Regions from separate parts of the Erwinia sp. E_sp_B01_1 genome, predicted to be linked through region 3. Evidence: predicted binding sites of a transcription regulator. Region 3 holds the regulator's gene; each other region holds the start of a gene.
What was found. The regulator CRP, encoded in region 3, controls carbon source genes, mostly activating them, when cyclic AMP is high. The targets are predictions, from matches to a motif close to ATGTGANNNNNNTCACAT.
Positions count from the first base shown of each region.

Region 1: the regulator CRP is predicted to act here: its motif matches at 3,164-3,181, upstream of VRC33_RS17350 (nucleoside-specific channel-forming protein Tsx).
Region 2: the regulator CRP is predicted to act here: its motif matches at 6,619-6,636, upstream of deoC (deoxyribose-phosphate aldolase).

Region 1 covers NZ_CP142208.1:3,706,049-3,716,779, reverse strand. The annotation lists gene mmuP (S-methylmethionine permease) at 1-560, shown strand, start outside; gene mmuM (homocysteine S-methyltransferase) at 610-1,479, shown strand; gene VRC33_RS17355 (hypothetical protein) at 1,588-2,007, shown strand; gene VRC33_RS17350 (nucleoside-specific channel-forming protein Tsx) at 2,096-2,962, opposite strand; gene sorE (L-sorbose 1-phosphate reductase) at 3,406-4,632, opposite strand; gene VRC33_RS17340 (PTS system mannose/fructose/sorbose family transporter subunit IID) at 4,685-5,509, opposite strand; gene VRC33_RS17335 (PTS mannose/fructose/sorbose transporter subunit IIC) at 5,521-6,312, opposite strand; gene VRC33_RS17330 (mannose/fructose/sorbose PTS transporter subunit IIB) at 6,381-6,866, opposite strand; gene VRC33_RS17325 (mannose/fructose/sorbose PTS transporter subunit IIA) at 6,866-7,273, opposite strand; gene VRC33_RS17320 (SDR family oxidoreductase) at 7,283-8,089, opposite strand; gene VRC33_RS17315 (sugar-binding transcriptional regulator) at 8,225-9,187, opposite strand; gene VRC33_RS17310 (PA4780 family RIO1-like protein kinase) at 9,831-10,685, opposite strand.
Region 2 covers NZ_CP142208.1:703,574-714,304, forward strand. The annotation lists gene yghU (glutathione-dependent disulfide-bond oxidoreductase) at 1-553, opposite strand, end outside; gene VRC33_RS03415 (DNA-3-methyladenine glycosylase I) at 758-1,405, shown strand; gene prfC (peptide chain release factor 3) at 1,684-3,273, shown strand; gene osmY (molecular chaperone OsmY) at 3,575-4,189, shown strand; gene VRC33_RS03430 (DUF1328 domain-containing protein) at 4,320-4,481, shown strand; gene VRC33_RS03435 (patatin family protein) at 4,622-5,674, shown strand; gene VRC33_RS03440 (TatD family hydrolase) at 5,671-6,447, shown strand; gene deoC (deoxyribose-phosphate aldolase) at 6,812-7,588, shown strand; gene deoA (thymidine phosphorylase) at 7,616-8,938, shown strand; gene deoB (phosphopentomutase) at 9,001-10,224, shown strand; gene deoD (purine-nucleoside phosphorylase) at 10,284-10,731, shown strand, end outside.
Region 3 covers NZ_CP142208.1:403,694-414,424, forward strand. The annotation lists gene tsgA (MFS transporter TsgA) at 43-1,227, opposite strand; gene ppiA (peptidylprolyl isomerase A) at 1,502-2,074, shown strand; gene VRC33_RS01780 (putative adenosine monophosphate-protein transferase Fic) at 2,172-2,732, shown strand; gene VRC33_RS01785 (aminodeoxychorismate synthase component II) at 2,766-3,341, shown strand; gene VRC33_RS01790 (aspartate aminotransferase family protein) at 3,426-4,643, shown strand; gene VRC33_RS01795 (YccS/YhfK family putative transporter) at 4,821-6,899, opposite strand; gene crp (cAMP-activated global transcriptional regulator CRP) at 6,958-7,590, opposite strand; gene VRC33_RS01805 (OsmC family protein) at 7,899-8,300, shown strand; gene VRC33_RS01810 (phosphoribulokinase) at 8,310-9,221, opposite strand; gene VRC33_RS01815 (YheU family protein) at 9,311-9,529, opposite strand; gene VRC33_RS01820 (hydrolase) at 9,531-10,523, opposite strand; gene VRC33_RS01825 (LysE family translocator) at 10,609-10,731, shown strand, end outside.

The DNA of each region.
Region 1 (10,731 bases), 1.5 Mb from region 3:
CCTATGCAGCCGACATTTTCAACTTTGTGATCCTGACGGCGATCCTTTCTGCGGCAAACTCCGGGCTTTATGCTTCTGGCCGCATGCTCTGGTCGCTCTCTAATCAGCAAACGTTGCCACGCTGTTTCGCAAGGCTGACCCCTCGCGGTATCCCGTTGATGGCCATTTCGGTCAGCATGCTGGGTGGTTTGCTGGCGCTTTTTTCCAGCGTGATCGCGCCGGATACCGTATTTGTGGCGCTTTCAGCCATCTCCGGTTTTGCGGTAGTGGCTGTCTGGCTGAGTATCTGCGCCTCACACTTTTTCTTCCGTCGTGCACATCTGCGTGCAGGTAAACCGCTTTCGGAACTCAAATATCGCGCTCCGTGGTTCCCTGTCACCCCGATTGTGGGCTTCCTGCTCTGTCTGCTGGCCTGTGTAGGGCTGGCCTTCGATCCTGAACAACGCATTGCGTTATACTGCGGCCTGCCCTTTGTAGCGCTGTGCTACGGGGCTTTCTATCTGACTCAGCTGCTGAAAAAGCGCGAAAAGGCTAAGGAGGCTTTGCGTGTTACCGAATAATATCCCTGTTGAAAAACGGGTTGCCGCAGGTCTGGTACTGGATGGCGCGATGGCTACCGAACTGGAAGCACGCGGCTGTGATCTGACCGATGCTTTATGGTCAGCGAAAGTGCTGATTGAAAACCCTGAGCTTATTTACCAGGTGCATTACGACTATTTCAACGCTGGCGCTCAGGTTGCCATTACCGCCAGCTATCAGGCTACCCCGCAGGGATTTGCAAAACGGGGGCTGGATGAACCAAAGTCGCTGGCACTGATTGCCAGAAGCGTGGAGCTGGCAAGTCGTGCCAGAGCCGATTATCAGGCAGCGAATCCGCAGGCAGTTAATCTGTTGATTGCAGGATCTGTCGGGCCCTACGGCGCGTATCTGGCGGATGGCTCGGAATACCGGGGTGATTACTCCCTGCCGCAACCAGCAATGATGGATTTCCATCGTCCCCGCATTCGGGCGCTGGTGGAGGCCGGGGCGGATATCCTGGCCTGTGAAACGCTGCCCTCCTTTGCTGAAATTCAGGCTCTGGTCGCTGTGCTGGCTGAATTCCCCGACACCCCCGCCTGGTTTTCCTTCACGCTGCGTGATAGTGAGCACCTCAGCGACGGTACGTCACTGAGCGAAGTCGTGGCCCTGCTGGATAACTGCCCTCAGGCCGTGGCGCTGGGCCTTAACTGTATCGCTCTGGATCAGGTCACTGCGGCTCTTCAGGCGCTCTCCGCCCTGACCAGCAAGCCGCTGGTGGTTTACCCAAACTCAGGCGAGCAGTACGACGCCACCAGCAAAACCTGGCACAGTGATGCCTCTGGCTGCACGCTAACCGACAATCTCTCCGCCTGGCAGGCTGCCGGAGCAAAACTGATTGGAGGCTGCTGCCGGACCACGCCTGCAGATATCTCAGCCATCGCAAAACGGCATTCAAGATAACCCCCTGAAAATTTCCCTTATTACGCCCGTATTCGCCGGGCGTTATTAATGAAAACCCGGCAGACTCCGCTTAGACTATTCTGAATATTTACTCTGGCAGGAACATTTATGACAAGGCTTTTACTGGCGCTGACTGCAGCGTGGTTACTGAGTGGCTGTGCCACAATCGTGGGTGACAAAGCCCAGGACGTCTCAATTCAGACCTGGCCTCAGGGCGTCAAATTTGTGGTGCAGGATGAAACAGGGCGGGCAGTGGCAGAAGGCGTGACGCCGCAAACGGTTTCTCTGCTGAAATCGGATGGCAGCTATTTCGGTAAGAAAAAGTACCGACTGATGCTGGAGCGGGCAGGCTACGTGCCGCAGACCATTCCGCTGGAAGAGAGGCCAAACCTCTGGTACATCCTGGGGAATATTCCACTGGGCGGCTTCCCTGGCTGGCTGCTTGTCGATCCTTTCAACGGTGGGATGTATAACATCGAGCCGGAAAGAGTGCATACCATCATGAATCCGGTAGGCGCGCGCGGGTAATATAGTCCCGGACGCTGCGATTCAGGGGCAGAAACAACAACGCCAGCGCTGTTTAAGGCGCTGGCGTTGAGAGAGCGCGTTCAACGCATCAGAAGTTGTAACCCACCACCAGGTAGTAACCCCAGCCGGTCGATTTCACTTCAAACGGACCGTTACCAAAGTTCAGCTCCTGGCCATCGGCCCACTGTCCGCCGTTGTGGAAATAACGCGCCACAACCGAGTAGTGCCAGTGATCATAGCCCAGAGAGAGGATATGGCTGGAGGCGATAGAGTTGCTGGTACGGGATGCATCAGACTTATCACGCAGGTCGGAACCCCAGTCAAAGTTAGTGAAACCAACATAGCCCAGATTACCGCCCCACAGGGTGGTAATAGGCACGAAGTATTTCACCTTGAAGCGGTAACCATCCCAGCTGTTTTCATTGGCTGCGCCGTAGTTTTCCCACTGGTATTTGGCATAAACGTTCAGCGAGAGTCCGATATCAGAATGCGTATCGATATCGGTGCCCAGACCCATATACCAGGTGTTCTGACGGTTATCACTGTTGTGACCCATATCGTAGATATAGTTGTTCGCGAAGTACCACTCTTTGAACGGACCAAAGCTCAAATCGGTATTGGTCAGCTTGTCGATGGAGAAGCGGGGTTCGATCTCCATAAACAGCGGGGAGCCGTGATCGAAAATACCGTTGGCGTTGGAGTTGCCCACGCCAAAGAAGTTGGTGGCATCCAGGTAGCCGTAGAAATCGAACCAGTCTTTTTTAGCAAAGGCTTCGTATTCGAGATAGACGTCATTATTGAACTGAGGTCCGAAACGGGTGTGGGTGCTGCCCACCACGTTAACGCTCTGGTGCCACCAGTCGGAAACGTATTCCGGTGCATCAGTAGCCGCCGTTGAAGAGACACTATAAGAGAGCGCCGCAAGTGCGCCAGCCATCAGAATTTTATATTTCATTATATTACCACATGCTTAATGACCATTTTCTGCAGCCACTGCGATGGTCTTGTTAAGTCGTCGACAGCCAGGAGAAGGGTGGCTGTATTCACAGCAAAAAACACCCGTATTGAATGCTGCGGCAGTGTGCCGCTATCCGGGCTTAAGGAAATAGAGATTGCTCACACTTGTCAAACTCTGTTTCATTTCACTTTAATTAAAGTGTGATGTGCATCACAAAATAATTCCAGTGCAGGGTTTTTGACCGGCAGGCAGGCTGCAATGGACATTATTGGGGGAGTAATCGTTTGCCTCGCGATTTAAAGCCTGATGGCATGACAGTCCCCTCCATCTGGCCATGATTATGTCTTCCGGTTGGGGGTGAGTGTGATAAGGGAAACTTATGATTCAGGCCCCCTGACAGGGGCCGATTTTATAAGCGTCCCGGTTAAAAGCGGGTTACATCAGGCGTCGATAGCCTCAGCATGCTTTAACAAATATTGCTCGGCCTCGGCTGACCATAATCCCTGATGGCGGTCCAGGATGGCGCGCAGTTCAGGATTTTCAATTTTTTTCAACGAAGTCAGCGGCAGATTTTTACCGGTGTAAACCAGTTTTTTACCGCCTACGATGGCCGGAAGATCAAGGGTGGCTTCACCTGCTGCGTTCAGCCCGAGAATATGCGTCACTACCTTTGCAGCCTGAACTTTTTTCTCCTCAATCAGCTTCACGGCGTTGAGCATATCCTCTGTATTGCCACCAGAAGTGCCAACATAGTGGGTGAAAGAGTAATGCACGTCATAGAAATTGATGGGCGCGCTGAACTGCCTGTTCTGGGGGCCGGCAAAGAAATTGACACAGCCATCCGGGGCAAGCAGCGAGGAAGCCTGGGTCACCAGCGCTTCATTCGGAACAAACACAAAAATATCGTCATAGCCTTCACCATCGCTCAATGCCATCAGATTTTCATCAGAGGCCTCCAGTTTGTTCAGGTAATGAATCTTCGTCTGAGGCCCGGAAGGATAGTGCAGACGCGCGTAATTGAGCTTTTCGTCATGGTTATCGGTGACAACCAGCAGGGCGGGATTGACGGGACCATGAAGGGCGTAATCTGTCGCCAGTAATCCCATTGGACCAGTCCCGCCAAGGATCAGGGTGCGTCCCTGTGGGCGGATCCCCATTTTGTGGTTATAGCTACCCTCCTGAAGATGGTAATTCGCATTAAAAGCGCCAATCACGCAGGAAAGCGGTTCAACCAGCGAGCCTTCAAAATAGGTCTCACCCTTATAAGCCAGCAGGCAATTCTGCTCCATCACCTCATTGGGAATGACAATATGCGTGGCTTCACCGCCGATCCAGGGGAAAGAGTAACCGGGGCAGTCAGGGCGATCCGGCAGTTGCAGATTGGCCTGAATCACATAGCGTTGCCCGGCCTGAAACTGATGCTGCCATTTTTTTCCAACGGCAAGAATATCTCCGCAGAATTCATGGCCGATGATCACCGGATGGGTGGCAACATCATCAGGCACCTTCTTGTGATCCTTACCCTGATTCGCCTCTTTCCAGGAGGAGAGGCACAGGCTGTCCGTGACCACCGTTGCCAGAATTTCATCTTCCTTCATCGGTGGAAGGTCAAAGGTTTCCAGGCGTAAATCACGTTTACCATACAGACGCAGAGCTGTTGTTTTCATAGTTAACCCCCTCATAATAGTGAGTAACCCCGGTCTGAACCGGGGCGGAAGATCAGGACAGGAAGCCTGATGCGTTACCGATAATCCCCAGACCAAACAGGCCAAAAATCAGCCAGACGGGATTAATCTTCTTATTCAGCAGACGTACCATCAGCAGGGTCAGGCCCAGCGCCAGCAAGCCAGGGCAGAGCTGATCGAGAATGTTTTGCACGGTCATGGTGACGGTGGTGCCCTCCGCCCCCGGAGTGTGTGAAATGACCAAGGGCACGTTGATACGGGTCCATTTGGTAACCAGCACGCCCATGACAAACAGCCCCAGGATGGAAGCGCCTTCGGTGAGTTTTTGCAGCACATTTCCACCCATATCGCTGACAATATTCACTCCTTTCTTAAACCCGTACTGCAGGCCATACCATTTCAGCGCCAGACGCGCGGCATTGAAGAGGATGAAGAAAAGCAGCGGGCCCAGTATATTTCCGGACAAGGCCAGAGAAGCCCCCAGCGCCGCAGTGACCGGTCGCAGGGTTCCCCAGACCAGCGGGTCGCCCACACCTGCCAGTGGCCCCATCAGACCGACCTTAATACTGTTGATCGCGCCATCGTCGATCTCTGCGCCGTTAGCCCGCGCCTCTTCCATCGCGGCAGTGACGCCCAGAACCGGGCCGCACACCGCAGGCGTGGTGTTGAAGAACACCAGATGACGCTTCAGTGCCGCAATCTGATCTTCCTTGCGTGGATACAAACGTTTGATCGCGGGGATCATGTCGTAACAAAAACCCAGCGCATGAATGCGTTCGTAATTAAACGAGGCCTGTTGCAGATTTGACCGGACAAACATACTGAACAGGTCGGATCGGGTAAGTTTCTTCTGTTCCATGAAAGGCTCCATTAATCATCAAGTTGATCGAGGGCAGAGGCGGAGTGAACCTGGGCACCGGGTTTACGCCATTGCGGATTCAGCTGGACATACACCAGGGCGATGATCATGCCCACGCAACCAAAAGCCAGCAGGCTGAAATTGAGGTAGCCGCCAACAAGGAAACCGAGGAAAAAGAAGGGCATCAGGTACTTCACGCCCATCATGCGCAGCACCATGGCATAGCCCACCACCACGATGAACCCTCCGGCAATTTGCAGGCCCTGGGTCACGAATACCGGAATGGCATTAAGCATATGGCTGACCATATCCGCGCTGACGAACAGGGAGACAACCAGAGCGGGTACAGCAACGCGCAATGCCTGAACGCCAAGAGCGGAAACATGCAGGATATCGATAGTGCGGAATCTCGCCTGTTCTGCGGCTTTGTCCGCTGCGTGCTGGAAGACTACGGTGAGGGTACGGGCAAGAACGGTCAGTACCTGACCTGCTGCGGCCACAGGAAGGGCAATGGCGATACCCGTGGCAATACTTTGCTGTCCTACTATGACCAGAATGGCGGAAATAATACTGGCGAGGGCGGAATCCGGAGATTGCGCCGCACCGACATTCATCCATCCCAGCGCAATAAGCTCCAGCGTTCCCCCGAGCATAATTCCGGTCTTCAGGTCACCGAGTATTAAACCAATCAGAGTACAGGCGATTAATGGCCGATGAGTCTGAAATTCATCCAGAACACTGCCCATGCCCGCGATACAGGAAAAGATAAATATGGCTATTATTTGTAGCGTACTGATTTCCATGAGTGTCACCTTTAGAGTATAAATATCCCTGCCGGTAAAGGCATTAAACTGCTGGTGAGGCTTTTTAATTAAAACGAGGTTTTTATTTTATCAATTATATTCACTGAAGGATCTGAAGCGACGACCCGCAAATCCAGTTTTACGCCAATTTCATCCAGAGCCTTAAAGGCCGTAATATCTTCATCAGCTAAAGAGACAGCTTTAGTTAACTGTTGTCTGCCTGGCCGCCATGCCATACCGCCTATGTTAACGGTGTCTATTTTTACACCGAGGTTAACCATTTTTAATACATCCTGCGGGTTAGTAAACAGATAAAATACATTTTCTCCCTGATATTGTGGGTTGTGATAAACCGCAACGGCTTTTTCAATATTCACCACATTGACTTTGATGCCCGGCGGGGCTGCCTGGCGTAATAAAGTGCGACGAACTTCATCATTAAATACTTCATCATTACAGATAATAATGCGCTGTGCGTTGGCGATTTTAGACCAGACTGTCGTGACCTGGCCGTGAATCAGCCTGTCATCTATTCGGGCGAGCGTAATGTTCATCAGAAATCCTCCTCAGCGATTTCCAGAGGTTGCCAGACCACACAGGTTTGAAGTGCGATCTTAGTGAGATGATTACAGAGCTCATCAATATTCATACTGTTCTGGTTATCCACTAACTCCAGCGCCAGGGGTAATGAAAGCCCACTGATGACTCTTAGACGTGCATTATGCATTGCCAGCGAGGCGGCGGCATTCCAGGGGCTTCCGCACTGTAAATCCACTGCAATTAACCACTCTGCTTCCCTGTTCAGGCTGATTAACTGTTCCAGCTTTGCCACAATATCGCTGGCGTTTTCACCGGGGACAAACTCCACTGCCTGTACGCTGGTGGTGCCATAAACCATCTGCACCGACTCCAGCATGGCACTGGCGAGTTTGCCGTGCGCGCAAAATAGTGCATTAACCATAGAGGCTCCTCAGCCGCGGGTTTTACCGCCTGCAATATTCGTGGTTACACCGGTTATGTAGCTGGCCCGTTCTGAAAGCAGAAAACTGACGTAATCAGCCACTTCTGTCAGGCGGCCCGCACGACCAATCGGGATTGAATTTTTGGTGTAACCTTCACGTAGCTGCTCAACGGTTATATTGCGTGTCCATGCCAGCGCCTCTTCATATTCCGGCGTGCGCAGCCCGGTTTTTTCCAGGATGCCAGGCGCCACGCCCACGACCCGGATGCCATGTTTGCCCAATTCTTTGGACCATGAGCGGGTAAAACTGTTGAGTGCGGCCTTGGTTGCGGCATAACAACTCTGACCTTCTGAGCCTTCCAGGCCGCTTTCCGAAGAGACATTAACAATCGTGCCGCTGCGCTGTTTTACCATCTGGCGTGCTACAGCTTGCGACATCATAAAGACGCCTTTCTGATTAATATTGACCATCTTCTCAAAAACGGCTTCATTTAATTCATACCGTCCCGAAGGGGACTTCTCATCAACCAGCAAACGGGGGAGGTTAACTCCAGCATTATTGACCAGACCATCAATACGGCCAAAGTGTTGAATAATCTCTTCAACAGTGTTTTTAACCTGACTGAAACTGGAAATATCCGTTGGCCAGAATCGGTAAAGACGGCCATCCCGATGTTCACTCTTGTCGCCGCTGATGTCTGCCATCTGGACATTCGCGCCTTGTTCAAGTAATTCCTCTACTATTGCCAGACCTATTCCTGAGGCGCCGCCGGTGACAATAATGATCTTGTCCTGTAAGTTTAACCATGTTTTCATTATCAACTCCTGATTTTGATACAAGGAGGTCTGAACAATGAATATTGCCCAATTCTCCTTTATGGATAAAAATAATGTGTTTAATTTCAGTATGTGTGTTTTGTTTTTATGGCTCCTGAATTCCCGGTTATCTCCTTATGAACTTTGGTTTAGTAGTAATTCAGCTATTTCCCGGTTACTGATCAGGCAATTGATATATTTCCCCTTCAATGCGCCCAGAATGCCGCTGTATTTATTTTCCCCCAGGGCGATTCCGACTGAATAACGGGCCCGTTTTAACTTGTGCATTTCAATGGAAAGTGTTTTTTCACTCATGCTGGTTTCCATCGCCTTGCCCTCAATATCGTAAAATCGTGAGCAGATATCTCCTGCGACCTTGCGGGCGTGCAAATCCTCACTGGCTTCATCGCCATAGAAGGCGTGCCAGTTTGCCCCATTGCTGATGGCGGGAGAGCCAATCCCCACCAATGCAATGTCCAGATTTTCCCAGTACCCGGAAATCGATTTGAAGTGGCCTGACTGCATAATACCGTTACGGATTAACGGGTTATCCAGCAGGGCGGGAAAGTCAGCAAGATAAGATTCAGCTTTCAGTTTTGCTGCCGCGGCATAAGCCAAAGTGTTCACGTGGTAACGACTTTCCAGCTTGCCTGAAGGTCCACCAATCACAGGGACACAGATAAGCTGGCGAGACTGGCTGAACTGTGGCAGGTTTTCGACCAGTGCATGAACCGCACGCCCCCATGAAAAACCAATAATGTCGCCAGGCTTGAGTAACCGCTCCAGCATCTGAGCACCCTGTAAACCCATAAGATTGAGCTGTACCTCTTCCGGAGCGTTTTTACCGCTGATCACCACGGCCTCTTTCAGATCGAACTTCTGCTTAAGCTGCTGCTCCAGCCACAGGTTATCGTTGTAATCGTAGTTGATGGCAATAGTGACGATGCCCTGCTCACGACTCCGCTTCAAAAGCCGACTGATGGTGGTACGATAAATCCCCAGTTCCCGCGCAATCTGTGCCTGGGTCATATCTTGCTCATAATAGAGTTGTGCGATTTTTACCATCAGCCGAAGGTCGTCGCTGTTATCTGTGGTCATCTTTTTCCTCTGAATCGTACCGGGCAATCTCATTGGCCGGAGAGAGCGTGATGGACCTGAACACTCACCCTCTGCACATTTGTGCAAACTCCATTGCTCCGTTCATGTGCTGATTTACGCCTATCCAGACCGATTTTCAAAGTAATAATCTGCTGAATCATCAGGCAGAATTCCGCGATTATCTTGCACAATTGTCCATAAGATGTGCGTGCTGTGGCACATTTGTGCATCCGGACGTAACACATTGATTAGTGAGTTATTAATAAGGAAAAGTTGCGGCTTTAAAGGCAGCGCACTTTTGTAGTGAAATGATAAGGGGATCACACAAGATTGAGGAGTGGGGCATCAGGCGAATGGCTGGAGGAATAAAAAAACAGAAGGTAACTGAAAAGTTGGGAAGTAAAAAAGCAGAGGCGTCACGGGAAAAATGTGCAGGTGAAAATAACTGAACGCCCGGAGCCAGCAGGACACAAAAAAGCCCACCAGTGTTCTGCAAGTGGGCTTCCAGCTTTCCTGAAGAGGACGGAGAACTGTCGTAATTCTAAAGATACTGAACTGATTTACGCTCCCCGAGGCGGGAAACCTTTCTGACAGGTTCCCTGTGTCGAAAATATCCTGTTAATGACTTATCCCGGTCCGGCATTTACTCATCGTCGCGCTCTTTAATGGCCCGCTGGCGATCATAATATTCATCTTCTGCTGAAATGATTTCATCCATCAGCGAGCCCATATCCACTTCATGGTTATCTTCTACAAACAGACCGGTCAGCGGCGTTTCTGGCGTTAATTTTCCATCTTCATATAACAGCCAGATCTCTTTTGCATAACGTGTCTGCAAGAGTTGCGGGGCAAACTGACCGTAGTAAGCCGTGATGTTATTAACGTCACGTTCAAACATGGAAGCGGCAAGATTATTGGCGGCAGCATCTACAGCCTGTGGCAGGTCGATAATCACCGGTCCCTGCGCATCAAGCAGCACGTTAAACTCTGACAAATCACCATGGACAATGCCGGCACATAACATGCGTACGATATTGCGGATCATCGTATGGAAATCAGCAACGGCACTTTCTTCGGATAAGATCACATCACCAAGGCGTGGAGCAACCGCGCCATCAGCGTCCGTGACCAGCTCCATCAGCAACACACCATCAACACAGATGTAAGGCTGGGGCACGCGGACTCCGGCATCAGCCAGACGGAACAACGCGTTGACTTCCGCCATTTGCCAGGACTCTTCCTGTTGCTTGCGTCCAAATTTCGAGCCTTTTTGCATCGCACGGGTGTTGCGGGAATTACGGTTTTTACGTCCTTCCTGATACTGCACCGCCTGCTTGAAGCTGCGCTGCGTAGCTTCTTTGTACACCTTGGCACACTGGATCTTGTCGCCACATAAAACGGTGTACACATCTGCTTCTTTACCGCTTTTGAGTCGCTGAAGCACTTCATCTATCAGGCCATCGTCGACCAGAGGCTGGATTCTGTTTGGGATTTTCATGCGGCTTTTATACCTTATTTCAGCCGCTTTTCGTATCAATACCAGA
Region 2 (10,731 bases), 300 kb from region 3:
GCTTGGCTTCCATGGTGAAGCGATCGATAGCGTATTCGATTTTTTCCGGCGCATAGCTGTAGAAGTGGCCGAAACCTCCGCCTAAATAAGGCGCAGAGCCCTGCAGCCAGAACAGCCAGTTCAGCGTCTCGGTACGCGCTGCCGCATCTTTTGGCAGGAAATGCCCAAATTTCTCGGCCAGATAGAGCAGGATGGCACCGGACTCAAATACACGAGTAGGCGGCGTGGTCGAGTGGTCCAGCAGCGCAGGGATTTTGGAGTTAGGATTGACCTCCACAAATCCGGAGGAGAACTGATCGCCCTCACCAATGCGGATCAGGTGTGCATCGTATTCGGCATCATTGACGTTCAACGCCAGTAACTCTTCCAGCAGGATGGTGACCTTCTGGCCGTTTGGCGTGCCCATCGAATACAGCTGAAGCGGATGCTTGCCGACTGGCAGGCTGGCTTCGGTACGTGCGCCAGCTGTGGGGCGGTTGATGCTTCCCCAGGTTCCGCCCGCTTCTTTATTTTCTGTCCAGACTTTGGCTGGCTGATAATCCGTTGTGCTCATAACCGAAATTCCCCTTTCTGATAAAAAAATGGCGCATCCTGGAGTTAACCCCACAGACGTCTCGCCGTTGATGGTCTAAAAATAGCTGCTGTGTCAGCAAAAAACCAAACGCGGTTGTTACATCGGATGTCAGGTATAGCACCGGGATATCTCCGGCGTTTGTCTTTAAAGAGCACTCTAATCAGCAATAAACGGGAAAACAGAATGGATGAGCACTACCTGGCCGACCTGAAAGAAGCAGGACTTACCCTCACCGATGATGGCCGCGTCTGCTGTTACTGGCAGCCCTCGATGCCGGACTATCACGATAATGAGTGGGGCAAGCCGGTGGTGGACGATCGTCGATTGTTCGAAAAAGTCTGTCTGGAAGGGTTTCATTCAGGTATGTCGTGGCAGCTTATTTATAATAAACGCGAAAACTTCCGCCGGGCTTTTTGCGATTTTGATTTCCACAAGGTTGCAGAATTCACCGATGAGGATGTTGCCAGGCTGATGGAGGACCAAAGCATTGTCCGTAACCGGGCAAAAATCCTCTCTGCTATAAATAACGCCAAAAGGGCGATTGCACTGGTTGAAGAGGCGGGTTCTCTGGCGGCCTGGTTCTGGCAGTTTGAACCCACGGCTGCCGATCGCCCCTCAACCGTTGATCTGGCGTACTGGCAGAATGCCAAAACCTCGCCTGAAGCGACGAAAATGTCTAAAGCGCTAAAGAAGCGAGGCTGGACATGGGTAGGGCCAGTTACCACTTATTCCCTGATGCAGGCGCTGGGTCTGATCAACGATCACATCAGCGGTTGCCAGTGCCGCGAAGCGTTCGAACAGCAGCGTGAAGCTCTGACTCGTCCAACCTGAACGTGAAGTTTTTGCCCGGGCATTGTATTGTATCCCCACAATTTTTCATCAAGAGGCCACGCCAGTGTAGAACCAGAATCCCCACCGCAATCCGCCTGAAAAAACAGCAATAACGGCTTCTGGCTTTGAATGCTGTACGCATTTATGGGGATTACGCGGCGTTCTGCATTGTTTCTAACCGCCGGATCGGTGAAAATGCCGGCCATTGATGATTAATCGCCTGTGCTGCCCTCGCGCCGTCTGCGCAGCGGTGGTACAGCACCCAACAGAGTTTTTTCATGTCTAATGCACCCTTTATGCAAGAGGTGGCTCGCCGCCGCACTTTTGCCATTATCTCCCACCCCGATGCGGGTAAAACCACCATCACTGAGAAAGTGTTGCTGTTCGGACAGGCTATCCAGACCGCCGGTACGGTAAAAGGCCGTGGTTCCAACCAGCATGCTAAATCTGACTGGATGGAGATGGAAAAGCAGCGTGGTATCTCCATCACCACCTCGGTGATGCAGTTCCCGTATCGCGAAAGCCTGGTGAACCTGCTGGATACGCCGGGGCACGAAGACTTCTCCGAAGATACTTATCGTACCCTGACGGCGGTGGACTGCTGCCTGATGGTCATTGATGCCGCGAAAGGCGTTGAAGATCGTACCCGTAAGCTGATGGAAGTCACCCGCCTGCGTGACACGCCGATCCTGACCTTTATGAACAAGCTGGACCGTGATATCCGCGATCCAATGGAAGTCATGGATGAAGTGGAAAGCGAGCTGAAGATCGCCTGTGCGCCCATCACCTGGCCGATCGGCTGCGGCAAGCTGTTTAAAGGTGTTTACCACCTTTATAAAAATGAAACTTACCTTTACCAGACCGGTAAAGGGCACACCATTCAGGAAGTGCGCGTGGTGAAAGGTCTGGATAACCCGGATCTGGATAAAGCGATCGGTGAAGAACTGGCTGGCCAGCTGCGTGAAGAGCTTGAGCTGGTGCAGGGTGCTTCCCATGAGTTCGACAAAGAAGCTTTCCTGGCCGGTGAGCTGACGCCGGTATTCTTTGGTACTGCACTGGGTAACTTTGGTGTGGACCATATGCTGGATGGTCTGGTTGAGTGGGCACCTTCTCCAATGCCACGTAAAACTGACCTGCGCACCGTGACGGCCGCTGATGACAAGTTCACCGGCTTTGTCTTTAAGATCCAGGCCAATATGGATCCTAAACACCGTGACCGCGTGGCTTTCATGCGTGTGGTGTCCGGCAAATACGAAAAAGGCATGAAGCTGCGCCAGGTTCGCCTGGGCAAGGATGTGGTGATTGCCGATGCGCTGACCTTTATGGCTGGCGACCGTTCGCACGTTGAAGAAGCTTATCCGGGCGACATCATTGGCCTGCACAACCACGGCACCATCCAGATCGGCGACACCTTTACTCAGGGTGAGAACATGAAGTTCACCGGTATTCCGAACTTCGCGCCGGAACTGTTCCGTCGAATCCGCCTGCGTGACCCGCTGAAACAGAAACAGCTGCTGAAAGGGCTGGTACAGCTTTCGGAGGAGGGCGCCGTGCAGGTGTTCCGTCCGGTACATAACAACGATCTGATTGTAGGCGCCGTAGGTGTACTGCAGTTTGACGTGGTTGTGGCGCGCCTGAAAAGCGAATACAACGTTGAAGCTATCTACGAATCCATCAACGTCTCTACCGCACGCTGGGTGGAATGCAGCGACGCGAAGAAGTTCGATGAGTTCCAGCGTAAAAATGAAGTGAACCTGGCGTTGGATGGCGGTGATAACCTCACCTACATTGCTCCTACTATGGTTAACCTCAACATTACCCAGGAGCGATATCCTGAAGTGGTGTTCCGGAAAACGCGCGAACACTAATAACGGACGAAATGTCGTCTACACTCTTTAAGCGATGCATTGTGCATCGCTTTTTTTTGGCCCTGTTTTGCCCGTTTCCCGGCTGAAAGTTACAGACTGCTCTTAAAAAAACTGCTTTTTGCGCATTTATCCATCATATCAACCACAAGCGGCGGTGAAATCCTGATTACCGTCTATATTTATTTCTACAGGACGAAAACAGGCGGCGCGGTAGCTGCAACGTCTCACTTACTACAGTCACGCCGTTTGTGACTGAAAGCTCACAGTTGTGAGTGCAATTACATGAAGAAGGAACACATCGATGAATACGACTAAGATGACTAAGACTCTGATGGCTGTACTGGTAGGTTCTGCACTGATTAGCGGTACTGCAATGGCAGAAGACACAGCGACCTCTAAAGTGCAGTCCTCAACTGACAGCGCCGGTTCTAAAATCGATAGTTCTATGAAAAAAGTCGGCGGGTACATGGATGACAGCGGCGTGACTGCCAAGGTGAAAGCCGAACTGGTAGACAACGACGCAATCAAAAGTACGGATATCTCTGTTGAGACACATTCAGGCGTCGTGACGCTGAGTGGTTTCGTTCCGTCTCAGGACCAGGCAGAACTGGCTGTAGCGGCAGCGAAGAAAGTTGAAGGCGTGAAATCTGTCAGCGATAAACTGCACGTTAAAGACAGCACAAAATCCAGCGTAAGCGGTTATGCCGGTGATGCGGCAACGACCAGCGAAATTAAAGCTAAACTGTTAGCAGACGACATCGTTCCTTCACGTAACGTGAAAGTGGAAACCACTAACGGTGTGGTCCAGCTGTCCGGTACGGTGAAAAGCCAGGCGCAGTCCGAACGCGCTGAAGGTATTGCCAAAGCTATTGATGGTGTGAAGAGCGTTAAGAACGATCTGACTGTGAAGTCATAAACAGAGGTGGTTCGCCTCATGATGAGGCGACCCACATCGAAAATGTTTGAAGAAAATAACCCAGTCTCGCCTGAAGGCGGATTGAATAAATCAGGCAGTTCGATTTCTAATATAGGGTAAGGAGAAGCTTATGTTTCGTTGGGGCATTATTTTTCTGGTTATCGCGCTCATCGCAGCAGCGTTAGGTTTTGGTGGTCTGGCTGGTACAGCCGCATGGGCAGCTAAAATCGTCTTTGTTGTCGGTATCATTATCTTCCTGATCAGCCTGTTCACTGGCCGTAAGAAGTTATAGACCGTCTGACAAATGATTCAACGGAGGCCAGTCAATGACTGGCCTCCGGCATTTTTGATACAAAAGAACGCAACAACCGCCAAACAGTTTCCTCCCTTCCCGTGTATCCTTCGCAATTTACTCCTCTGAGGATACTGTCTTTGGGCAAACGCATCCCCCTGACCCTCGGCAACATTGAGCCGCTGGGGCTGACCCCATTTCGTCCAGGCAAACTCGCTCTGGTCTGCGAAGGTGGTGGGCAGCGCGGTATCTTCACCGCAGGCGTGCTGGATGAATTCCAGCGGGCTAATTACAACCCGTTTGATCTGATGCTGGGTACCTCTGCGGGAGCGCAAAATCTCTCTGCCTATATCTGTGGCCAGCCTGGTTACGCGCGCAGGGTCATCACCCGTTACACCACCAGTAAACTGTTTTTTGATCCTCTGCGTTTTGTTCGTGGCGGGCACCTGATCGATCTCGACTGGCTGGTGGACGTTACCGCTCAGGAGTTTCCGCTGGCGATGGAAGCGGGCGAGAAGATGTTCTCCTCAGGCCGCGAGTTCTATATGTGCGCCTGTCGGAGTGATGATTATTCACCGGGCTACTTTGCGCCCACGGCGGCTAACTGGCTGAACATCATTAAAGCTTCCAGCGCCATTCCCGGTTTGTACCGCCCCGGTGTGGATATGGATGGTATCAGCTATCTGGATGGCGGCATCAGCGATGCCATTCCGGTGCGTGAAGCGGCACGGCGTGGGGCTGAAACCATCGTGGTTATCCGTACGGTGCCTTCGCAGATGACCTATACGCCGCAGTGGCTGAAGCGCATCGAACGCTGGCTCACGGACAGCGCCTTGCAGCCGCTGATGAATATTATGCATCTGCATGAGGAGAGCTACCGTGCCACTCAGGACTTTATTGAGAACCCGCCGGGCAAGCTGAACATTATTGAAATCTTTCCGCCGCATGTGCTTGCCAGCATGGCGTTGGGCAGCCGTGTGGCGTCACTGAATCAGGATTATCATCTGGGCCGCCGCTGTGGGCGCTATTTCCTGGCTACACTCGGTCAGTGGCTGCAGGAAAATGAGTCACTGGTCAGCCAGCAGCCGGTGATCCCACCCGCTCCTGTGGCTAATGAACCGATTCGTCAGGGCGCGATCCTGGATCCTCTGGCGGGAAATGATGCTGATTACGATAAAGGATCGCTGGCATGAATCCGACATTCGTCGATACGCACTGTCATTTTGATTTTGATCCCTTCTGCGGGAATGAGGAAGCCAGCCTTCGTCTGGCGGCAGAGGCCGGGGTGGAGAAGATCATCGTGGTGGGCGTTGCGGCGGATCGTTATGCCGGGGTGATGGCGCTGGCAGAACGCTGGGCACCGCTGTATGCCGCGCTGGGCACCCACCCGATGGCCATTGACCAGCATCAGGATGCGCATCTCGATCGGCTTGAAGGTTATCTCCGGCAACGTTCAGCAAAGCTGGTGGCGATCGGCGAGATCGGCCTGGATCTCTATATAGAAAATCCCCAGTTTGAGAAGCAGGAGAGGGTGCTCGATGCACAACTGCGGCTGGCGAAAAAATACGATCTGCCGGTGATCCTTCATTCACGCCGGACCCACGATAAGCTGGCGCAGCATCTGAAACGTCTCGACGTTCCCCGTCGCGGCGTGGTGCATGGTTTTGCCGGGAGCGAACAGCAGGCGCTGGCGTTTGTCCGCCTGGGCTATGCCATTGGCGTGGGGGGCACGATTACCTATGAGCGGGCCAGCAAAACCCGTAATACCATTGCGCGCCTGCCCCTCTCTTCGCTGCTGCTGGAAACAGATGCGCCGGATATGCCCCTGCAGGGCTTCCAGGGTCAGGCGAACCGCCCGGAGCGGGTAAAAAATGTCTGGCAAAGCCTGTGTGAACTGCGCGCCGAATCGCCGCAGGAGATCGCCGAAACCCTTCGTGAGAACACCCGCGCCCTTTTTCAGCTCTGACTGGCTAAACTCTTAAAGTCCCCCTTAATCCAAAGCTTCACCGCCTGAACGGCGATATTGTCATCTGTAGCGGTTATACTGCCCGAAAAATGTTATTATTATAACATTGCGCGCCGCTGCCGGTTAGTAATCGTATTCCTGACCCGCACTCTGGCGCTGAATGGGGTTGTTTTGTGATATTAGTCACATGGAAGGTACAATGCCTGCAACAGCATTCCCCTGTTCGTGAATTTCATCACGGAAAAGAGCTGCGCTTTTCCGTTACTATTTTAACATCACAGCCCTTGCCGGGGCTCAGGTGGTTGCTGGCGCTTTGCTGATGTGCGCTCTGGCAGTCCGCCTTAAACATTGTCTGGAGAACAACATGACCGACGCAATCGCCGCTGTACGCGCATTGAAACTGATGGATTTGACCACCCTGAATGATGATGACACCGATGAAAAAGTGATCGCGTTGTGTCATCAGGCTAAATCCCCTGCCGGTAACACTGCGGCCATCTGCATTTACCCACGCTTTATCCCCATCGCCCGTAAAACGCTGCGCGAACAGGGCACGCCGGATATCCGCATCGCTACCGTCACCAACTTCCCGCACGGCAATGACGATCTGGAGATTGCGCTGGCCGAAACCCACGCTGCGATCGCTTACGGCGCCGATGAGGTTGATGTGGTGTTCCCTTACCGTGCGCTGATCGCCGGTAATGAAGAGATTGGCTATGAGATCGTCAGCGCCTGTAAAGAAGCCTGCACAGACGCCGACGTGCTGCTGAAAGTGATCATCGAAACCGGCGAGTTGAAAACGCCTGAGCTGATCCGCAAAGCTTCTGAAATCGCCATCGCCGCCGGTGCCGATTTTATCAAAACGTCGACAGGTAAAGTGCCGGTCAACGCCACGCCAGAAGTGGCCGAAATCATGATGCGCGTTATCGCCGACAAAGGCGTTAAGCACCAGGTGGGCTTCAAACCTGCCGGTGGCGTGCGCACGGCGGAAGATGCGGCAATCTACCTGAAGCTGGCCGACGACATTCTGGGCAGTGACTGGGCTGATGCCCGTCACTTCCGGTTTGGCGCCTCCAGCCTGCTAGCCAGCCTGCTGACTGCGGCAGGGCATACGGGCGCGAAAAGCGATTCAGCCTATTAAGTTTCTCTATTAATGCCAGGGGGCAACGTGTTCCTGCCACAAGAAATTATCCGTAAAAAACGAGACGGCCAGGCGCTGAGCGAAGAAGAGATCCGTTACTTCATCAACGGCGTCCGTGATAACACCGTCTCTGAAGGACAAATCGCCGCACTGGCGATGACTATCTATTTTCACGATATGACTCTGCAGGAACGCGTGGCGCTGACCATGGCCATGCGAGATTCCGGGTCGGTGCTGAACTGGCAGTCGCTGGGCCTTAACGGGCCGGTGGTGGACAAGCACTCTACCGGCGGCGTGGGCGACGTGACGTCGCTGATGCTCGGCCCGATGGTGGCAGCCTGCGGCGGCTATGTGCCGATGATCTCAGGCCGTGGCCTCGGGCACACCGGCGGCACGCTGGATAAACTCGAAGCGATTCCTGGCTTTGATATCTTCCCGGATGATGAGACTTTCAGGCGCATTATCAAAGAGGTGGGCGTGGCAATTATTGGCCAGACCAACTCTCTTGCGCCAGCGGATAAACGCTTTTATGCCACCCGCGACATCACCGCTACCGTTGATTCCATCCCGCTGATCACCGCCTCAATTCTGGCGAAAAAACTGGCCGAAGGGCTGGATGCGCTGGTGATGGATGTCAAAGTAGGGTCGGGAGCCTTTATGCCGACCGTTGAGCAGTCTGAACTGCTGGCTCAGTCGATTGTGGGCGTGGCTAACGGCGCGGGTTGCAAAACCACGGCGCTGTTGACTGACATGAATCAGGTGCTGGCCTCCAGCGCGGGGAATGCGCTGGAAGTGCGTGAGGCGGTACGCTTCCTTACCGGTGAATACCGCAATCCTCGCCTGCTGGAAGTGACGCTGGCGCTGAGTGCGGAAATGCTGGTTTCTGGCGGGCTGGCGGCTGATACCGCAGAGGCGACCAGAAAACTGCAGGCGGTGCTGGATAACGGCAAAGCGGCAGAAGTTTTCGCGCGCATGGTAGCCGCTCAGAAAGGCCCGGCAGATTTTATAGAGAAGATGGACAAGTATCTGCCAGCCCCGATGCTCAGCAAGGCGCTTTATGCCGACAAGCCTGGCATCGTCAGCGCCATGGATACCCGTGCGCTGGGAATGGCGGTAGTGGGAATGGGAGGCGGCCGTCGTCAGGCCAGTGATACGCTGGATTACAGCGTGGGCTTCAGCGAGATGGCGCAGCTGGGTGACCAGGCCGATAACCAGCGTCCTCTGGCAGTGATCCATGCGGCCACCGAGTCTGACTGGCAGGAAGCGGCTAAGGCAGTTAAACGCGCGATCACATTAAGCGAAACTGCACCGCACCCGACGCCAGTTATCTGTCGCAGAATCACAGCATAAGCGTCATACTATTCTGATCGATAAAATTTAAGCTCATCGCGTTAAAGACGCAGGAGACCAGGATGAAACGTGCATTTATCATGGTGCTTGATTCCTTTGGGATCGGCTCCAGCAAAGACGCCGGTAAGTTTGGCGACGAAGGCTCGGATACCCTCGGCCATATCGCTGAGGCGTGCTTCAAAGGTGAAGCTGACAAAGGGCGCAAAGGGCCACTGCATCTGCCGAACCTGACCGCACTGGGTTTAGGCAAAGCGGCAGAAGAGTCGACCGGCAAGTTCCCGCCGGGTCTGGATGAGAACGCTGAAATCATTGGCGCTTACGCCTATGCCAGCGAACTCTCTTCCGGCAAAGATACCCCTTCAGGTCACTGGGAAATCGCCGGCGTGCCGGTGCTGTTTGACTGGGGCTATTTTAGCGACAAAGAGAACAGCTTCCCACAGGAGCTGTTGGATCTGCTGGTGGAGAAGGCTGATTTACCGGGTTACCTGGGGAATTGTCACTCTTCCGGCACGGTGATCCTGGATCAGCTGGGCGAAGAGCATATGAAAACCGGCAAGCCGATTTTCTATACCTCTGCGGACTCCGTGTTCCAGATTGCCTGTCACGAAGAGACTTTCGGACTGGATCGCCTCTATAAGCTGTGTGAAATCGCCCGTGAAGCGCTGACCGAAGGTGGCTATAACATTGGCCGCGTCATTGCGCGTCCGTTTGTGGGTGACAAGCCTGGCCACTTTGAGCGCACCGGCAACCGTCACGATCTGGCCGTAGAGCCACCTGCGCCAACCATCCTGAAAAAGCTGGTGGATGAGCAGAATGGTCAGGTGATTTCCGTTGGGAAAATTGCCGATATCTATGCGCACGTCGGCATCACCAAAAAAGTCAAAGCGACCGGCCTGGATGCCCTGTTTGATGCGACCATTGAAGAGATGAAAATCGCGCCGGATAACAGCATTGTCTTTACTAACTTTGTGGACTTTGACTCCACCTGGGGACATCGCCGTGATGTGCCGGGCTATGCCGGTGGACTGGAGCTGTTCGACCGCCGCCTGCCTGAGCTGATGGCGCTGGTGCAGGAGGGGGATATCCTGATCCTCACCGCTGACCACGGGTGCGATCCTACCTGGGAAGGCACCGAGCATACCCGCGAGCATATCCCGGTACTGATCTACGGACCTGGCGTCAAGCCGGGCTCGCTGGGCTACCGTGACACCTTCGCTGATATCGGCCAGACTGTGGCAACTTATTTTGGCCTTTCCGATATGGAATACGGCAAAAGCATGCTGTAATTGGCCAAACGTAACCGGCCGGCGCACTGACGCCGGCAAGACTTTGAAAAGGATGAAAAATGGCTACCCCTCATATTAATGCAGAAATGGGTGACTTCGCTGACGTGGTGTTGATGCCGGGCGATCCGCTGCGGGCAAAACATATCGCAGAAACCTTCCTGCAGGACGCGGTAGAAGTGAACAACGTGCGCGGCATGTTGGGCTACACCGGCACCTATAAAGGCCGCAAAATTTCAGTTATGGGTCACGGTATGGGCATCCCATCCTGCTCCATTTATGCCAAAGAGCTGATCACCGATTTCGGCGTGAAGAAGATCATCCGCGTGGGTTCCTGCGGGGCAGTTCGTTCCGACGTTAAACTGCGTGATGTTGTGATTGGTATGGGCGCTTCTACCGATTCCAAAGTGAACCGTATGCGTTTTAAAGACCATGACTTCGCGGCTATTGCGGATTTCGAGATGGTGCGTAACGCGGTTGATGCGGCGAAAGCTTTGGGTGTTGATGCAC
Region 3 (10,731 bases):
ATGAAGAAATAAAAAAGGCCGGTGTTCCCGGCCTTTTTATGTTTAGTGCGAAGACATATGTCCCGGCAATTTGTGTTTGCTGACGAAGCCCAGCAGCAGACACATCACAAAGACGACCGCATAGAGGCCGTTAGCCGTCATCAGCGCTGCGTGGGCACCTCCTTTTTCCACAATCGGCCCGGTGACCACAAAGGTCAGCATGGTGCCTACCGTGCCGCAGGTCAGGATAAAGTTCACCAGCTTCGGTGAAGAGACTTTGGTCTGCAGAGAGCCCAGGGTGATGATAGTGGTGTAGATAGCGCTGGAGCCAAAGCCCAGACCGATCATAATCCACTTCAGCATTGAGGCGTCAGGAGTGGAGACAAACCAGTACATCATCGCCGTTGCCAGCAGGGCCAGCAGGGTAAGAATACGTTGAGGATCGAAGAAGCGCAGGATGGCGCTGAAGGCCCACATGCCGATCATATAGGATGTCCAGAAGTTGCCTACCAGCCCACCGGCCTGGCTGATATCCATCCCCATGGTTTTGGTGGCATACAGCGGCACCCAGCCGATAAAGCCAAGCTGTCCAAGGATGTAGCACAGGGCAGCGATCGACAGGAACAGCACGCCGACACCCCATTTTTCTTTTTCTCCGGCTGGTTGATTTGGCGCTTTCTTGCCCAGAACCGGGAACTCAAAGCACAGTGCCAGCACGAAGATAGCCACATAGATCACACCGATGCAGGCATAAACCCAATACCATGGCAGGGAGCGCGCGAGGATAGCGGCGGCAATAATCGGAAAGACAGTTCCTGCCATGCTGAAGAAGGAGTCGGTAAACAGCAGGCGCGAACCGCGCTGACGCCCCTGGTACAGATGAGTGATCAGGAAGGTACCAATCGACATGGTGATGCCGCTGACCACGCCCAGTACGAACATACACAGCGAGAAGACGTTCAGGTTATGGCTGGTCATCAGCCCCAGCACCGCAAGCACCATCAGCACGAATCCGAATACCAGCTGACGCTTCAGAGGAATAATTTCCATCAGCCAGGCATTCAGGAACACCGCAACCAGAATACCGGCATTCAGAAAGGTAAAGGTGTTGCTCATTTGAGCGACGGGTAACTGAAAATACTCAGCAATATTTTCCAGTACCATACCGGTGACGATTACTACCGCGCCGGTAAGCGCATATGAGAAGAAACTGATCCAGGTAAGCCCGATGCGATCGCGATTAGTCATAGTTGAGGCCTGTGAGTAAAAGGGAACGTGGCGCAGGAAGGCCACGGTAACCCGCAGGAGTGTAACGATATTCGTGATCGGCTTAAACGAATAATGAAACATTTAATTTCATTTTCATGAATTTCGTGACTTAAGTCACTGTTTATCGGGGTCCGCAAGCGATTGCCTGCCGCAGTTCGCGAGTAAATAAAAGTAAAACGCTGGCGCGTTGTTAAGCGCCTCTTTACAATCATTTTTATTGTTCAGGCTCACAGCCCTTAGTAAGGAATCTTTCATGTTAAAACGTACTTTGACAGCCGTTGCTACCCTTCTCGCGCTGTCCACAGTCTCCGCTTCTGCACTGGCAGCAAAAGGGGATACTCATGTGTTATTGACGACTTCAGCTGGCAATATCGAACTGGAACTTAATAATCAAAAGGCCCCTGTTTCGACAAAGAATTTCGTTGATTACGTCAATAACGGCTTCTACAACAACACCACTTTCCACCGCGTCATCCCGGGCTTTATGGTCCAGGGCGGCGGCTTTACCACGGATATGCAGCAGAAGCCCACTAACGCGCCGATCAAAAATGAAGCGGACAATGGTCTGTTGAATAAGCGCGGCACGATTTCTATGGCCCGTACGGCGGACAAAGACAGCGCTACCAGCCAGTTCTTTATCAACGTAGCGGACAATGCTTTCCTCGATCACGGACAGCGTGACTTCGGCTATGCCGTCTTCGGCAAAGTGGTAAAAGGGCAGGAGATTGCCGACAAAATCTCTCAGGTTCAGTCGCAGAACGTCGGCCCTTACCAGAATGTTCCGGTTAAGCCGGTGGTGATCCTTTCCGCAAAAGTCCTGCCTTAATCTCCCAACGGGTGATTGCTGCTTATAATAAGTGCAGTAACTTGCACGCGACCTGGAGGTCGCATTTCGCAGCAGTCACCACGTTCCGGGAGTCAGCATGTCCAAAAAGTTCACCGATAAGCAAAAACTAGCCCTCTGGCAGCAAAGGCAGGAAGCCAATTTCTTTGCCAGTTTCGCCCTGAGCGGTGCCACGCTGGATCCGGGTAATGGACATCCAGGTTTACCTCATTTACGTGCACTCCATCGCGCACTGTTCCATGACGTCCTGGAGGATGCCGGAGAACTGCGTCGGGTTGATATCGTGCTTGGCGACACCCCCTGCTGCCATTTCGAATATATCGAAAAAGAGGGCAATTCACTGATGCAGGCGCTGGAAGATGAAAATGGTCTGGCCGATCTGCCTCTGGATAAATTCACTGAACGCCTGGCCTGGTATTATTGCGAGCTGACGGTGCTGCATCCTTTCCTGCGTGGCAATGGCCGCACGCAACGTTTGCTGTTTGAGCAGATCGTTATTCAGGCCGGTTATGATATTCAGTGGAAGAAAACAGACAGCGACAGTTGGAAAGAGGCTAACCGCGCCAGCCTGGAAGGGGATCTGAGTTTACTCACCGCCGCGTTTGGCAAAGTGGTAAGCGAACGGCAGGAAAATGCGTAGAATGGCGGCGTCCCAGATCATCCCGGAGCCAACATGCTACTGCTTATCGATAACTACGACTCTTTTACCTGGAATCTTTACCAGTATTTTTGCGAGCTGGGGGCTGAGGTAGAGGTTCACCGTAACGATGAAATTTCGCTGGCGCAGATTGCGGATTTACAGCCGGAGCGGCTGGTGATTTCACCCGGGCCTTGCACGCCAGATGAGGCGGGGATTTCTCTGGCCGCTGTCCGTGAGTTTGCCGGGAAGATGCCCATTCTGGGCGTTTGTCTTGGACATCAGGCCATCGCACAGGCTTTCGGCGCTCGTGTAGTGCGTGCGCGTCAGGTGATGCACGGGAAAGTGTCGGCTATTGAACATAACGATCGTGGCGTGTTTGCTGGCCTGAACCATCCGCTAACCGTTACCCGTTATCATTCGTTGATAGTGGAAACGGCCTCGCTGCCGGAAGCGTTCGAGGTCACGGCATGGACACTCTCCAACGGAGAACCGGATGAGATCATGGGCTTTCGTCACCGTCATTTACCGCTGGAAGGCGTACAGTTTCATCCTGAAAGCATCCTCAGCGAGCAGGGGCATCAACTCCTCGGTAATTTCCTGAAAGCGTGAAATAATTGCAATTCAGTGATTTTTTATGCATATTTTGTGATTATAATTTCACTCTCTGACAACGAAAAAAACATGAGGTAGTCAATGGCAGCGGATAAATTAGCGGTAACGCGGGCGACGTTCGATGAGGTGATATTGCCTGTTTATGCACCAGCGCAGTTTGTGCCGGTGAAAGGCAAAGGCAGCCGGGTCTGGGATCAGCAGGGCAAAGAGTATATCGACTTTTCCGGTGGTATTGCGGTCACGGCGTTGGGGCACTGCCATCCGGCGTTGGTGGAAGCATTAAAAACTCAGGGCGAAACACTGTGGCATACCAGCAACGTGTTCACCAATGAGCCAGCTTTGCGCCTCGCCAGCAAGCTGATTGCCGCCACCTTTGCCGAACGTGTGTTCTTTGCCAACTCGGGTGCAGAAGCCAACGAAGCCGCTTTCAAGCTGGCGCGTTACTACGCTTCCAAACGTCATTCACCCTACAAAAGTAAAATCATTGCCTTCCATAACGGGTTTCATGGCCGCACGCTGTTTACCGTTTCCGTGGGTGGGCAGCCTAAATATTCTGACGGCTTTGGTCCGAAGCCTGCGGATATTGTCCATGTGCCGTTTAACGATCTGGCTGCCGTTAAGGCGGTGATTGATGACCATACCTGTGCCATTGTGGTTGAGCCGATTCAGGGCGAGGGCGGCGTGATGCCAGCGACTCTGGAGTTTATGCAGGGGCTGCGCGAATTATGTGATAAGCATCAGGCGCTGCTGGTGCTGGATGAAGTGCAGAGCGGTATGGGCAGGAGCGGCAAGCTGTTTGCTTATGAGCATTATGGCGTGCAGCCGGATATCCTCACCACCGCTAAAGCGCTGGGCGGCGGTTTCCCGGTCAGTGCGATGCTGACTACCAACGAGATCGCTTCCACTATGTCGCCGGGCGTTCATGGCACCACGTATGGCGGTAATCCGCTGGCCTGCGCCATAGCAGAAGCCGCGCTGGATATTATCAACACCGAAGAGGTGCTGAGCGGTGTGGAAGCTCGCCGTGAGCAGTTTGTCACCGCACTGAAGGCCCTCGATGTGAAGCTGGATTTGTTCAGCGATATTCGTGGCAAAGGGTTACTGATTGGTGCCGCACTGAAGCCGCAACATGCAGGTAAAGCGCGGGACATTCTGAATGCCGCCGCAGCGGAAGGAGTGATGATTCTGAATGCCGGAACGGATGTGATCCGTTTCGCCCCTTCGCTGGTAATTGAACCTACTGATATTGAAGAGGGCATGGCCCGCTTTGCTAAAGCGGTAGAACAAGCGCTGGCTTAACAGACCGACAGGGAGCTGAGCTGCTCAGCTCCCTGGGGATTTCCCATCAGCTCAAATTTTGCATCAGATCCCTTTCCACGCCATGCCGCTCTCTCACACCTGCATTCGTACCGCCCCCTGCAGACCGGCTGTCAGGCCCTCTTTCATCTCACCGTACAGGCAGCACAGGATAAGCAGTCAGGACGATTTTCTTAACTTGCGTGAGAGCCAGCGTCCGTGGTGCGGACGTGAACTCCAGGCGAGTGAGGAGATGGTATGCATCACGCTCAGATGCCCCAGAATACGCTTCACATGCCTTTCAAGAATGGTGACCGGCCCCTGATGAAACTCCACCTGTGAATCCAGCACGTTAGCTTCAGAGCTGGGGCCATCATATTCCAGTCGCTGCTGACAGCGTTGCAGTGCCACCTCGCAGGATTGCAAATAGCGCTCTGCCAGCGAAGAGGTCAGCATGGTGTGCTCGCGCGCCAGCGTGGTCATGGCATTGATATGCTCAACGATAAACTGACTGTGCGTTACCCAGAGTTTCATATCGGAAAGATAACTGGGATCAAATCCCGGCTCCTGCATCGCCTGATTCAGCGAGTTATACAGCGCGTTGTGAGCCTGATTTACTTTTATGCGCTGGTAAGCCAGCTTCACCGGATCCTGCTCATTCCCCAGTAAAAGCTGTAACGCATCCTGATAAGTGCCCAACGCATCGTGCGCATTCTGTCGCAGCAGACCGCTTTGCCACTGTGGCCATAACCAGACCATGCCGGCAAAGGCAATCAGACAGCCCATCAACGTATCCAGCAACCGGGGCAGCAGGAAATCTGCCCCATTCAGCGAGAGGAGCTGTAAAGAGTAAACGGCGGTGACGGTAAAACCGATCATGGCAAAGCCGTAGAACTTACGGATAAACAGATAGCTGATCAGGGTGATCGCCAGCATCACCAGCAGGACGATCGATTCCGGTGCCTGAAGTCGCAGGGTTATAGCCGCAATAACCAACCCGGCAAGCGTGCCAAGCGCACGGTGCTGGATCCTTACCCGGGTGGCACTGTAGCCATTCTGACTGACGAACATCACCGTCATCAGGATCCAGTAAGGTTTTGGCAGATTAAAGAACAGCGCCAGGGAGCTGGCAAAGGTCAGCATCACGGCGAACCGGCCTGCGGTTCGCAGGGCTGCGGATTTCAACGACAGATAGCTTTTGATGGCGGGCAGCAGAGGCAGCCGGCGTTGCCGATCGGCCATTAAGTCCCGCTGATAGAGAGGGCGCTGCGTGCGCAACACCCGTCCGATACGGCTGAAATGGTAATAGCAAAAGGTCCCAACCGGATTATCCGGATTCTGACGCGAAATTTTCTCCAGCGCCTGCAACTGTTTTTCCATGGTGAAACGGTTGGGCAGCTTGTGATAGAGGATATCGTCGGCCAGTTCACGCAGCCTGGCAGCTATAGTCTGAGCATTCCAGCGAATGACCGCTTCAGCATGGCTCTGCTCAACCAGTTTTTGCACCTCCTCCGGCTGATGCAGACTGACTGAGATATGTTCCTGCAAATCCAGCGCCACCTGAAATGCCCGGGTTAGCCGTTTATGATGGTTATAACGGGTAGCTGACAGCATGTGCATTTGCTGATAGCAGGTGGTGATCAGGTCGACAGCTTTCTGCTGTCGTATCAGCAGCGGAGGCAGGGCCTTTTCAGGATCGGTAAGCCGGGTCAGCAGGGTATATTTGGCTTCGCAATAGCCCGCCAGCTCCCGGTAGAGCAGGCTGAGAGTTTCGCGCATCGGCTGCTCTTTCCACAGCCAGAACCAGAACCAGTTAAAGACTCCGTACCAGATTGTGCCCAAAATATAGAGCATCGGCGGTTCCCAGACGGGCATACGTCCGGCCAGACTCAGCGTAAAAATTGCAGCAATCAGCGAGCCTGGCAGCAAACGCCCATGCAGCGGGCTTAGCTCCCCGGTAATGCCCAGCAGCATCGCCATCGTAAAGAGAATAACCGGCAGGGGAACGGCATGGCCGCCAAGGTACTGGATCAGGAAGCTGCTGAAGGCAAACAGGCTTCCGCCGACAATCAGGCGTTTGAAAAAACGTTTATGAGGCGTATCGAGACCAGCAATATTGCAACAGGCAGGCACTAAGGAAAAGAGTAAACCTCTCTGCAAATCGCCCAGCAGCCATCCTGTAGCCACGGGTAAACAGAGCACCAGCGTCTGGCGCAGTGCGTAATTAACTTCTGGGTGATAAATGATTCGACGCCACATCACTCCGTACCAAATAAAACGGCGCAACAGTAACTGTTGCGCCGTGGATCAGAGCCGATTAGCGAGTGCCGTAGACAACGATCGTTTTACCGTGTGCCGAGATCAGGTTTTGATCTTCCAGCATTTTCAGAATACGCCCTACCGTTTCACGTGAGCAGCCAACGATCTGCCCAATTTCCTGGCGGGTGATTTTGATCTGCATGCCGTCCGGATGCGTCATGGCGTCGGGTTGCTTCGCCAGGTTCAGCAGGGTTTGCGCGATGCGACCTGTCACATCGAGGAAAGCTAAATTGCCCACTTTCTCAGAAGTCACCTGCAGACGACGCGCCATCTGTGAAGAGAGACGCATCAGAATGTCAGGGTTAACCTGAATCAGCTGACGGAATTTTTTGTAGGAGATCTCAGCCACTTCACAGGCTGTCTTCGCACGTACCCACGCGCTGCGTTCCTGACCCTCTTCGAACAGGCCAAGCTCGCCAATGAAGTCACCCTGATTGAGGTAAGAGAGGATCATCTCTTTGCCTTCTTCATCCTTGATAAGTACCGCTACTGCGCCTTTGACGATGTAGTAGAGCGTTTCCGCCTTTTCACCCTGATGAATCAGCGTGCTTTTGGAGGGATACTTATGAATATGGCAATGTGACAGGAACCATTCAAGTGTCGGGTCTGTTTGCGGTTTGCCGAGAACCATTCGCTGTTATCCTCTGTTGTAATCGTGCCTAAATACAGGGGCAGAGTTCCCTGCCAGGCGTTGAAATAGTCAAGCGTTTCCCATCAGGAAATTTATTCGGGCCTCTGTCAAAAGCCTGGCTCGTTATGTCGTCCCGTTTCGTCATGCATGTAGAGTACTGACGAATATATTACAGCTTTGTTTGTAGCACAGCTTTCAATGGGTGTCTTCTGTTGTCTCGCTTCAGCATAGTGCGAAAACTGCCGCATTGCCGTTTTTCAGGGTAAAGCGTAATCTGAGGTTAACTGAATGAATTAGAGGAACTTGTTATGCAGGCTCGGGTAAAGTGGGTAGAAGGGTTAACGTTTTTGGGAGAATCCTCATCGGGACATCAGGTGTTGATGGATGGGAATTCAGGCGATAAGGCACCAAGCCCGATGGAAATGGTGCTGATGGCCGCGGGCGGATGCAGCGCAATAGATGTGGTTTCCATCCTGCAGAAGGGCCGTCATAACGTCAGGGATTGCGAGGTTAAGCTAACTTCAGAGCGCCGTGAGGAAGCACCCCGCCTGTTTACCCATATCAATATGCACTTTATTGTCAGCGGTGCAGCGCTGGCTGATAAGGCCGTAGCGCGTGCTGTGGATCTCTCCGCTGAGAAATATTGCTCTGTTGCGCTGATGTTAGGAAAGGGCGTGGAGATCACCCACAGTTATGAAGTGATTGAATAACAGGATAAGTCACTGCATCACCGTTTTGCTGCTGCCCCGCACTGTCGGGGCATCACTCAATTTTTTCCCCTGGATCAGCCGTTTCACCAGCGGCCCCATGATCAATTCCATCGCCAGCCCCATTTTTCCACCCGGCACCACTAATGTATTGATGTGGGAGATAAAAGACCCCTGTAGCATCGACAACAGGTAGGGGAAATCAATATCCTCCAGCGCCTGGAAGTGGATCACTACAAAGCTCTCATCCAGCGAGGGAATGGCTCGCGCAGCGAAGGGGTTAGAGGTATCTACAGTGGGGACGCGCTGGAAGTTGATGTGTGTGCGCGAGAACTGTGGGGTGATGAAATTAATGTAATCTTCCATAGAGCGCACTACCGAATCCATTACCGCCTCGCGGGAGTGCCCCCGTTCACTGGTGTCGCGCACTAATTTCTGGATCCACTCCAGGTTAACGATGGGGACCACGCCGACCAGCAGGTCAACATGCTGTGAAACGTTATCGGTAGGCGTCACGACACCGCCGTGCAGGCCTTCATAAAACAAAACGTCGGTAGGTTCAGGCAGGGGTTGCCACGGCGTAAAGGTGCCCGGAACCTGGTTCCACGGCACAGCTTCATCATAAGTGTGAAGGTATTTACGCGATTTGCCGCTGCCGCTACGGCCATATTCAGCAAAGGTGTGTTCCAGTAGCGCGAAGTCATTGGCTTCGGGACCGAAATAGCTGATATGCCGGCCCATATCGCGCGCCTTACGGATGGCCATGTCCATCTCAGGACGGGTGTAGCGATGAAAGCTGTCACCTTCGACTTCTGCAGCATGCAGATTCAGCTGCTGGAAAATTTTTCTGAAAGCCAGGCTGGTGGTAGTGGTTCCCGCTCCGCTGGAACCGGTCACCGCGATGACCGGATGTTTGGCTGACATGGCATACCTCCCTGAAAAAAATCACATCGATCCAGCATTGGTACCATGTTTAACGCACAGGTGTCATCTCTGTGCATTAAACCGCCTTGTTAACCGGTCACCTGGCCACGAGGCATAATATTTACTGTTTCATGCAGTTCTGACCACACCAGCACTACTTCGCCGCTGTTTAGCAGGCGGCGAACGTCTGCAACTTTTTGTTCAAGGGTCTTTTCCTGCTCGCCATAGTCAGTGCCCTCCCGCAGCACAAAGGCTTCCAGCAGGTTATCGAGAGTTTCAGCGTCTAAATCTTTCCAGGGAATAATCACGTTAGTTGTCCAGCCAGGTTGAAAGCCATTGAGGTATACGTTGCTCAAGCCACATTTGCGGTTTCCGCAGGGTGCCGCCGACAAATCCTACGTGGCCGCCATACTCCGTCAGCTGATAAGTGACGCTGGAAGGCAGCAGGCCGGCAGCGGGTATGACCTCGCTGGTCATAAAGGGATCGTCTTTAGCATGGATGATCAGCAAAGGTTTTGCCACGCCGGGCAGTAAAGGCATCGCGCTACAGCGGCGATAATAGTCTGTTGCATCCAGAAATCCGTGCGCTCTGGCCGTAATAACGTCATCAAAATCCCGCAGTTTTTTCAACGCCCGGAGCTGCGGAAGGTCGATGGGCAGCGTTCCGGGCCAGGCGAGTAATTTACGCTCGGCATTCTGCTTGAGCAGGCTGAGGAGATAGCGCTGGTAGAAACGGGAAAATCCCTGTTCCAGCTTCAGGCTACAGGGTTCAAGCATCAGTGGGGCAGAAACCACCACTCCGGCATCAAGCAGGCAGGCATTCCCCTGTTCACCCATCAGACAGGCCAGCATATTTCCCCCAAGAGAGAAACCCACAGCAGCGGTAGGCACCGCTCCCCATTCCTCCCTTAGCCACTGAAGAAAGAAGCGGGCATCGCTGGTTTCGCCGGAGTGATAAATTCGCCGCAGCCGGTTCGGTTCGCCGCTGCACCCACGGAAATGCATCACCACGCCCAGCCAGCCCCGCGCTTTACAGACCTGCAGCAGTCCGTGCGCGTAGGGACTGTGGAAGCTTCCCTCCAGCCCGTGAAAGAGCACAACCCTGGGCTTATGTTTAGCGCCAGCGGGATCTTCACTCCAGGCCAGATCGACAAAATCCGTATCCGGAAGCGTCAGGCGCTGCCAGTGAGGTTGCAGCTCAATCCGGCGGCGAATCAGCCGTGGCAAAATCGTTTGCAGATGGGCATTGCTCATGCCAGCCAGCGGCCTGAAAGGCAGGGCTGTTCCGTGATTAAAATTCATGTTCAAAATGCTTGTAGGATCCCTGTCACATTGCTAGCTTCGACAAGTTCGTTTCTGGTCAGGGGGTGAGGAGCACCCGTTTCATATGGAACTGAGTTTATTTTTATCAATGTTGGGCTTTTTATGGGTCGCAGCCATTACGCCAGGCCCTAATAATATGTTACTCACCGCCTCCGGCGCCAATTTTGGTTTTTTGCGCTCATTGTGG